DNA from 2 places in the Pseudoclavibacter chungangensis genome. Region 1 is predicted to be linked to the other one. Evidence: riboswitches for the same ligand, from Rfam matches in the RefSeq annotation. Region 1 holds a riboswitch; the other holds the start of a gene.
What was found. Region 1 has a riboswitch for thiamine pyrophosphate ahead of HNR16_RS04840 (LLM class flavin-dependent oxidoreductase). Riboswitches for the same ligand answer to the same signal wherever they lie in the genome.
Positions count from the first base shown of each region.

Region 1 (4,452 bases):
GACTTCTCGTTCGACGGGGACGGCCGCGCGAAGGCCGACGAGATCGCCTACGGTGCATTCGCCGCGCAGTTCGCCGGCTCCGTGGAGGGCGCCCTCAACACCGTGCAGTCGGCGCTGTCCGGCTTCGAGCGGGCGGGGTCCGGCCGGATCGTCAACATCGGCACGAATCTCTTCCAGAACCCCGTCGTGCCGTATCACGACTACACCGCTGCCAAGGCGGCGCTCCTGTCGCTCACGCGCACGTTCGCATCGGATCTCGGGCCGCGCGGCATCACGGTCAACATGGTCAGCGGCGGGCTGCTGCGGACGACCGACGCGAGCGCCGCGACCCCCGCGGCCGTGTTCGATGCGATCGCGGCGAGCACGCCGCTGCGCCGCGTCACGACGCCGACCGAGTTCGCCGATGCCGTCCTCTTCTTCGCGTCACCGTGGTCCCGCGCGGTGACGGGCCAGAACCTCGTCGTGGACGGTGGGCTCGTGGCCGACTGAGGACGCGGGGTGTCGATCGGCGGATGTGCGGACCGCGTCGCGGACGCCCACGGTTCAGTGGGCGTGCAGCCGACGGGCTCGAGAAGCTCGGAACTTGACCCGACGATGAGCCATGAATCCCGTCACGCCGCGACCGACACGGATGTCGAGGCCGTTGCGGAGATGCTCGCCGATGCGATGCGATGCGATGCGATGCGATGCGATGCGATGCGATGCGATGCGATGCGATGCGATGCGATGCGATGCGGACGCCGTCATCGGTGAGGCCGTGGGCGGCACCGCGGGCGAGGGCCGCGGACGGGTGTCGGCTCGGCACTCATCGAGTCGCGACCCGAACGGCTCGACGCGCCGGTCGGTCGGGCGGCGGCATACCTCGAGGCGTCGACCGAGCGGAGTGCCCGGCTCTACGCGCGCCACGGGTTCGAGCGCACCGGTGTGGTGCCCGGTTTCGACACGCCGGACCTGCCGATCGCCATGTGGCGCGACGGGACGAGCTCGCTCCGGACCCCGGCGACGTCCTGAGACCACCTGGCCGCACCGAGCGAGGATGTGCCCGTGCGGCGGCGGCCCGGGCGTGCGTATGCTGGCCGAAGTGACACGGGGTGCCGTCGCGAACGGCTGAGAACAGACCCGTCGAACCTGATCCAGTTCGTACTGGCGAAGGGAATGTCCGGGCATCGTCGTCGGACCCGTCGCGGCGGAGCCGCACGCGGCCGGACGAGACCTCGGGCGGACCTCGCCACTCGCCGAGAGGACCACGGCCCATGACGACGACCGACGCACGCCGCACGATCCGACTGGGCTTGTTCGCATTCGGCTGCGGGCACCATTCCGCGGCCTGGCGGGCGCCCGATTCGAGCGTGGAACGGCTCGGCGACATCGGCTACTGGACGGAGCTTGCCCGCACCGCCGAGCGGGGCGGCCTGGACGCGTTCTTCCTCGCCGACGGCCAGGCGCTCGGCGTCGGCGCGGTCTCGCGGGGGCCGCTCTGGCTCCTCGAACCGATCACGACCCTCGCGGCGATCGCGGCCGCGACCGAACGGATCGGACTCATCACGACGGTATCGAGCACGTTCTGGGATCCGTTCCACGCGGCCCGCCAGCTCGCCGGCCTCGACCACGTCTCACACGGTCGGGCCGGGATCAACGTCGTCACGTCGATGACCGACGACGAGGCGCGGAACCACGGCATGGAGCGGCTCCCACCGCATGCGGAGCGCTATGCGCGGGCGGCGGAGTTCGTGGAGGTGCTGCGCGGCCTGTGGCGGTCGTGGCCGCGCGACGCGATCCGCGCCGATCGTCACGGCTCGTATGTCGACGCGCACGCGCTGCGTCCGATCGACCATCACGGCGAGGCGTTCGACGTGGCCGGCCCGCTGAACGTCCCGAGCTCGCCGCAGGGACACCCCGTCGTGTTCCAGGCGGGGGCGTCGGAGCAGGGCCGAGACCTCGCCGCCCGCTCCGCGGAAGGGATCTACGCCGTCGCGTGGGACCTCGAACAGGCGCGGGAGTTCCGCGACGACGTCCGTCGCCGAGCGAGCGCGTTCGGCCGCGACCCCGACGGCATCGCCGTGATGCCGGGACTCGTGACGCACGTCGCGTCGACGGAGCGGGAGGCGCGCGAGCGGCGTCGTGCCCTCGACGAGCTGCTGCCCGTCGAGGACAGCCTCCGCCAACTGGCGTTCTTCGTCGGCCGGGACACGAGCGAGTGGGACCTCGACGCGCCCGTTCCCGAACTCGCACCGCTCTCGTCCTTCGAGGGGCCGAAGGGACGCTACGCGACCGTGCTCAGGATCGTGGCGACCCGGAACCCCACGGTCCGTGAACTCCTCGGCGTCCTCGCGGCCGGCGGGGGACACGCGACCTTCATCGGGACGCCCGAGCAGGTGGCGGACGAGATCGAACGCTGGGTCGACGCGGGTGGTGCGGACGGATTCAATCTCATGCCGCCGACCCTGCCCGGCGGCATCGAGGAGTTCGTCGAGCACGTCGTCCCGATCCTGCGCCGACGCGGTCGTCGCCCGCTCGCCGAGGACGCCGGGGCGACGACGCTGCGCGAACGGCTCGGGCTCCCCGCGCCGCGCTGACGGTCGGTCGGGCGCGGAACGCCCGCCGACGCGTCAGCGTGCCGGTCGTCTCGCACCGAGCGCGACGCCGCGCAGCCGGTCCTCGTTCGCGGCGAACAGGCGACGCATCGCGAGCACGCGTCGCCGTGCATCGGCGTCGCGCAGCACGTTCCGGAGGATGCGCAGCGTGCCGACGAGCCCCTCGTCGGCCAGGTTCCGCCGCATCTGCAGGAGCGCCATCGGCTCGCTGCCCGTCCACTCGACGACGAGCCCGGCGCCTTCCAGCAGCGCGCGCCACTCCGCGACCGTGAGCGGCCGGGCGTTGACCTTGATCGTGCGGGCGAGGTCCCGCTGGAGGGCGCTCGTGACGTCCGGATCGAGGTCGTCCGGATGCAGGCCGAGCTCGTGGATCGCGTAGCGACCGCCCGGCCGGAGCAGCCGAACGGCCTCCGAGACGATCGCGTGCTTGCCGCGCTCGGACTGCATCGTGAGCATCGCCTCGCCGATCACGAGATCCGCGCTTGCGGCCGGGAGCCCCGTCTCGGCCGCATCGGCCTCGACGACGCGCCCCGCGTCGCCGACGGCGCGCGCCGTCAGGCGCACCGCGTCCGGATCACGTTCCACACCCGTGTACGAGCCCGGATGCGCGGCGATGACGTCGATCGCGGTCCGGCCGAGCCCCGGCGCGAGCTCGACGACGTCCGCCCCCGCGATGTCGGCGTGCGCGAGCAGGCGGCGCGTGAGCCGGAGCCCGCCGGGGCGGAGGACCCGCTTCCCGAGCCGCGCGAGGAGCCAGTGTCCCGGCGTGTTCGCCGCCGCGCGTTCCTCGAACGGCACCCTCGTCTCGTCGGTCATCGCTCCGCTCCCGTTCGCGTCGTGTCGGCGATCGTCCCGCTCGCGGGCGCCTCGTGCCGGACCGTGAGGAGGAACACGCTGTCCTCGATCGCACGCACGGCGTGCCGCTCCGGCGGGATGCCGATGAGCGTGCCGGCCACGAGGTCCCACTCCCGTCCGTCGCCGACGAGCACGACCCGGCCGCGCAGCATCTGCAGCGTCGCCTCCGGCGGGCTCTCGTGCTCGCCGAGCGCCGTCCCGTCGAGCAGGGCGAGCACCGTCTGTCGCAGCAGCTCGCCCGCGTGAACCGATCGGGCGGCCCGTCGTGCAGGGGCCGAGCGTGCCGCGTCGAGCAGCTCGGTGCCGAGTGCAGCGAGGTCGACGGGGGACACATCGGGGCTCGTCATGCCCCGAATCTATGCGCGCGCGTCGGGTCGCGCCGTTGCCTGGGCAACGCGACGCCGATCAGCGCGCGTAGTGCGCGATGAGGCGAGCCCGGTCGCGCACGCCGTGCTTGCGCAGCACGCTCGTGACGACGTTCTTCACGCTGCCCGTCGAGAGGAACAGGCGCTGCGCGATCTCGCGGTTGGAGAGTCCCTCGAGCAGGGCGTCGAGCACCTCGCGCTCGCGCTCGGTGAGATCAGGGGCTGTCGTCGGCCCGCCCCGGGGTGAGGCGAGGACTCGAGCGACGAGGAGTTCGGCGGGGACCGAACCGAGCACCGTCCCGCCCCCGTGCACGCGCCGGACCGCGTCGCCGATGTCGCCCGGTGATGCGTCCTTCAGGAGGTATCCCTTCGCGCCCGCGCCGAGCGCCCGGAGCAGCAGCTCCTCGTCGTCGAACGTCGTGAGCACGATGCACGGCACTCGCGGATGGGGCTCACGCAGACGCTCGATGAGCTCCGGTCCGTCGAGTCCCGGCATGCGCGCGTCGACGAGTGCGACGTCGACGACCACGGATCGGAGCACGTCGAGGGCGCCGAGGCCGTCGGCCGCGTCGGCGACGACCCGCAGATCGTCGGTCGTCCCGAGCATGACGCGGAGGGCATCGCGGATGAGCGGCTGG
Region 1 is NZ_JACCFV010000001.1:1,082,407-1,086,858, forward strand. Features, by position in the region: gene HNR16_RS04835 (3-oxoacyl-ACP reductase) at 1-489, shown strand, start outside; TPP riboswitch at 1,078-1,173, shown strand; gene HNR16_RS04840 (LLM class flavin-dependent oxidoreductase) at 1,254-2,576, shown strand; gene HNR16_RS04845 (class I SAM-dependent methyltransferase) at 2,610-3,410, opposite strand; gene HNR16_RS04850 (cupin domain-containing protein) at 3,407-3,796, opposite strand; gene HNR16_RS04855 (response regulator transcription factor) at 3,855-4,452, opposite strand, start outside.

Region 2 (4,452 bases), 1.3 Mb from region 1:
TCCCCGAGCCCCCGCGCGCGCCGTGCTTGCGCCATGGCGGTCCAGTCGTCGCGGAACACGTCGAAGAGCCGGATGCCGGCGAGCGCACCGAGCACGAAGCGCGACGGGAACCGGCACAGTTGCGCGAGGCCGTCCGCGAGTCGTGTCGCGTCGACACCGGCGAGGACCACGAGCGTGGGGACCCCGATCGCGAGCACGCGCAGGCCGACCGCGATCGACAGACGGATGGAGTTGTCGGACACCGTCGCGAGGAGGAACGTGCCGTAGACGTGTCCACCCGGTTGCGCGTACAGGAGCATGCTGATCGCCGAGACGGGTGCGGCGATGAACAGCGGCCAGGCCCGCCGGACGACATCGCGCGGCGTCGCACCCGCGAGACCGAGCAGCACCGCTGCACCGCCGAGCCCCACGAGCGCGCTCACGGCGTCGATCGTGAACAGCATCGGGATCGAGTAGCAGATGGCCGCCGCGAACGCCGCGACGGGGTTGACGCGATCGAGGAACCGCACGTGTCCGGTCGTCGTCGGGGGCCCGGGGCGCGTGTCGACGCTCATGCGGCGCGCTCCAGTTCGACGACGTGGTCGCCGAGCACGCGGACGACGTCGAGGTCGTGTGTCACGGAGACGAGCGCGTGCCCCTCGTTCACGAGCCGCGACATGAGGCCGACGAGTTCGAGCCACGTCCGGCGGTCCTGCCCGAACGTGGGCTCGTCGAGCACGATGACGCGCGGTGCGGTCGCGAGGACGGTCGCGACGGACAGCCGGCGCTGCTCGCCCCCCGAGAGCGTGAAGGGGCTCGCGTTCGCGAGGTGGTCGAGGCGCAGCGCATCGAGCAGTTCGTCGGCCGTCGCCGTGATCTCGGCCTCACCGCGTTTCGCCGCGCGCGGGCCGACCTCGAGTTCGCGCCGGACGGTCGCGGCGACGAACTGGTGGGCGGGCTCCTGGAAGACCGTGCCGATACGGGAGAGCAGGGCCCGCGACCGCCAGCGGATCGGCTCGGGGCCGACGCCGCGCGCGAGCGCATCGCTCGCGACGACCCGCCCGGCACGTGGGGCGAGCAGGCCCGCGAGCGTGTGGGCGAACGTCGTCTTGCCGACGCCGTTCGGCCCCGTCACGACCGTGGACGTCCCGGCCGGGACGGTGACCTCGAGGCCCCGCTGCACGAGCGGCGCATCGCCACCGCGCCCCACGTCGAGCGCGTCCGTCGACAGGAGGGTCTCGCCGTCGCTCGGCGTCGACCGTTCGAACACGACGGGGATGCCCGGTACCCAGGCACCGTCCGCCGCGAGTTCGGCGCCGCGCTCGGCGATGAGCCGATCCGGGGCGGCGTCGGCGCGCACGCCGCCGCCGGCCTCGAGGACGACGGCCCGGTCGACGAGTTCGAGCCAGGCGTCGACGCGGTGCTCGATCACGATGAGCGTCGCGCCCGTCCGGCGCACGACCTCGGCGACGGCATCGCGCACCTCGATGACGCCCGCGGGGTCGAGGTTCGCGGTCGGTTCGTCGAGCAGCAGCAGCCCGGGACGCATCGCGAGCACCCCCGCGAGCGCGAGCCGCTGTCGCTCGCCGCCCGAGAGCGCCGCGGTCGAGCGGTCGAGCGGCAGCCGCAGCCCGACGGCGTCGAGTGCCTCGCGGACCCGGCGCCAGATCTCATCGCGCTCGACGCCGAGGTTCTCGCAACCGAACGCGACGTCGTCGCCGACCCGACCGAAGATGGTGTTCGCCTGCGGATCCTGCAGCACGAGGCCCGCGGCGACGCGTTCGCGCGCGGGGTCACGGCCGCCGACGAGGAGTTCGCCCGTCTCCTCCCCCTCGTCCTCACCGCCGAGCACGCCCGCGAGCGCGCGGACGAACGTGGATTTGCCGGCACCCGACGGGCCGAGCAGGAGCACCCGCTCGCCCGGCTCGACGACGAGGTCGAGTCCCGCGAGAGCGGCGCGGCGACGTCCCGCGTGCCGCCACCCCCACCCGCGCGCCTCGACGCCGACGCCTCCGCTCATACGCGCGCGCTGTCTCGTCCGGCCGCGAACCGCGAGAGCGCGCCCGTCCTGGCGAGCGCCCGGACGAGGAGCCACCCGACGACGCCCGCGAGCACGGCACCGGAGACGATCGTGCAGGAGGCGTAGACGAGGTTGAAGCCGAGGCCCTTCGCGATGTTGGCGCTCAGGAACAGTTCGAGGACGATCGCGGCGAGCCCGGATCCGGCGCCCGCGAGCACGGCGACCGGCAGGCCGAAGCGACGGTATGCGAAGGCGGCGAACACGAGTTCGGCGCCGATGCCCTGTGCGAGCCCCGAGTAGACGGTCTCGATCGACCACTGGCTGCCGAGGAGCATGGAGACGACGGCCGCGAGCACCTCGACGAACAGTGCCGCGCCGGGCTTGCGGATGATGAGCCCGCCGAGCACGCCGCCGAGCAGCCAGATGCCGGTTGCGGTCCCGCCGAGGCCCGGGGTCACGGCGTCCGCCGCGAGGAACCACGCGTAGCCGACCGTGTTCCAGGCGACGAAGATGAGCCCACATGCGACACCGACGACCGCGGCCGTGATGATGTCGACGACGCGCCAGCGCGTCGTGCGCCGCTCGGTCGTCGTGCTCGGACGAGCGGCGTCCGCGGTGGTCTTGGGTGAACGGTTCGACAAGGTCGTGCCCTTTCTCGATGAGGAGGTGCACGGGTGGTGCGGCGCTTCGCGCCTCACCGAGAAGGTCTCCCTGCGCCGGCATGATCCGGATCAGGTTCGACGGTCGAAGGCTCGTGCCTTCCTCTCAGCCCGGACCACCGGACTCCCGTGTTCCCCAGCAGTCTAGCGGCACCGCGCCGCAGCGGCTCGACCGCACAGGCCACGGCGCCGATCCCGAGGGCCGTGAGCTGGACGGGCCCGAGCGGCGCGGCCGTCAGGATCGCGCCGATCACCGCCGCCGTGCCGGGGATGACGGCGAAGAGCATCGACGCGAACCGGGCACCCGCACGGCGCACGACGGCCGCGTAACCGAACGTCCCGACCGTCCCGACGGCCGTGACGAGTGCGATGAGCGCGAACTCCGGCGCGCCGCCGCTCAGGTGTTGTGGTTCGAGGAACGAGACCGCCGCGGCGGCGGGGGCGGCGACCGTCACACCGATCGCCGTGAAGACGACCGGATCGACGTCGGCCGCGCGACGCGCCTGCAGGATGGAGCCGGCGGCGAGACCGGGCAGCGCGACGATCGTCGCGATGACCCCCGGCCCGATCCGTGGGTCGGCGAGCACCGCGGGGGAGGCAGCCGAGCAGGACGGACGCGGTCGCGAGCACGAGTGCGACGACTCCCGCGGGCGACTCCCGTCGCCGCGTGACGACGCCGAGCAGCACTGCGGTGAGGACGGGATTCATCGCGATCACGAGCGCCGTGACGGTCGGTGAGACCCCGTGCGACATGCCCCGGTAGGCGCTCAGGAACTGCGCCCCCTGGACGCCGGCTCCCGCGAGGATCGTCCACGCGAGTGCGCGGCCCCTCGGCAGGGTGCTGCGGCGAGCCCGGACGATGCCCCAGAGGGCGACCGCGGAGGCGGTGAATCGGATGGTCAACAGCAGGAACGGGGTTGTCGCCCCGAGGGCGAGGGCGGCCAGGGGGTAGTTGGCCGCGTAGAGCAGGACGGTGAGCGAGGCGAGTGCGAGGGTCGATCTGGACATGCTCGGAGCCTGCGCCGAGCACACGCGGCACCGCATGACCGTTCGGGATCCTCGAACGTTCCGGAGGATTCCCGGTCACCCGGCGCACACTCGGCACATGCCGGATCTCGATCTCGTCGCCCTGCGCAGCCTCGTCGCCGTCGCCGCGTTCGCGGGCGTCCGGCGGGCCGCCACCTCGCTCCACGTCTCGACCTCCACGGTGAGCGGCCACCTGCGCCGGCTCGAGGCGATCGTGGGCGGGCCCATCGTCGAGCCGGACGGCAGGTCGGTGATGTTCACGCCACGCGGTGAATCGTTGCTCCAGGCGGCGCGGCGCATTCTCGCCGTGCACGACGAGGCGCTCGATCGACTCACGGGCCCTGACGACGCGGAACTCGTGATCGCGGCCTCACAGTTCGCGACGCATTCGGCGCTGTCGGCCGTGAGCGACGTCGTCGCTCGTTCGGCCCCCGATCGTCGCGTCCGGCTCGAGTTCCATCGCTCGGATCAGGCGCGTTCGCTCGTGACGGCGGGGCGGGCCGACGTCGCGATCGGGCTCGAGGATCTGGGATCCCGATCGAGGCGCATCGGCCGGGTCGCCCTGCGCTGGGTGGGGGCACGGACGGCCACCTTCGACGGCGACGACCGGCCGCTCCCCCTCGTCGTGTTCGCAGGGACGTGCACGGTCCGCGGCCGGATCCTCGCATCGTCCGCCGGCCGGTCCGGCCGGATCGTCCGCGAGTGCCACGATCTCACGGGCCTGCTCTCGGCGGTGCGCAGCGGTCTCGGCGTGAGCGCGCTGCCCGA
Region 2 is NZ_JACCFV010000001.1:2,343,519-2,347,970, forward strand. Features, by position in the region: gene HNR16_RS10550 (energy-coupling factor transporter transmembrane component T family protein) at 1-554, opposite strand, end outside; gene HNR16_RS10555 (ABC transporter ATP-binding protein) at 551-1,999, opposite strand; gene HNR16_RS10560 (ECF transporter S component) at 1,996-2,640, opposite strand; TPP riboswitch at 2,691-2,799, opposite strand; partial or broken gene HNR16_RS19115 (EamA family transporter) at 2,844-3,245, opposite strand; partial or broken gene HNR16_RS19120 (EamA family transporter) at 3,274-3,702, opposite strand; partial or broken gene HNR16_RS10570 (LysR family transcriptional regulator) at 3,764-4,452, shown strand, end outside.
Region 2: linked by a shared signal. The riboswitch ahead of HNR16_RS10560 (ECF transporter S component) and the one ahead of HNR16_RS04840 (LLM class flavin-dependent oxidoreductase) in region 1 are both predicted to bind thiamine pyrophosphate.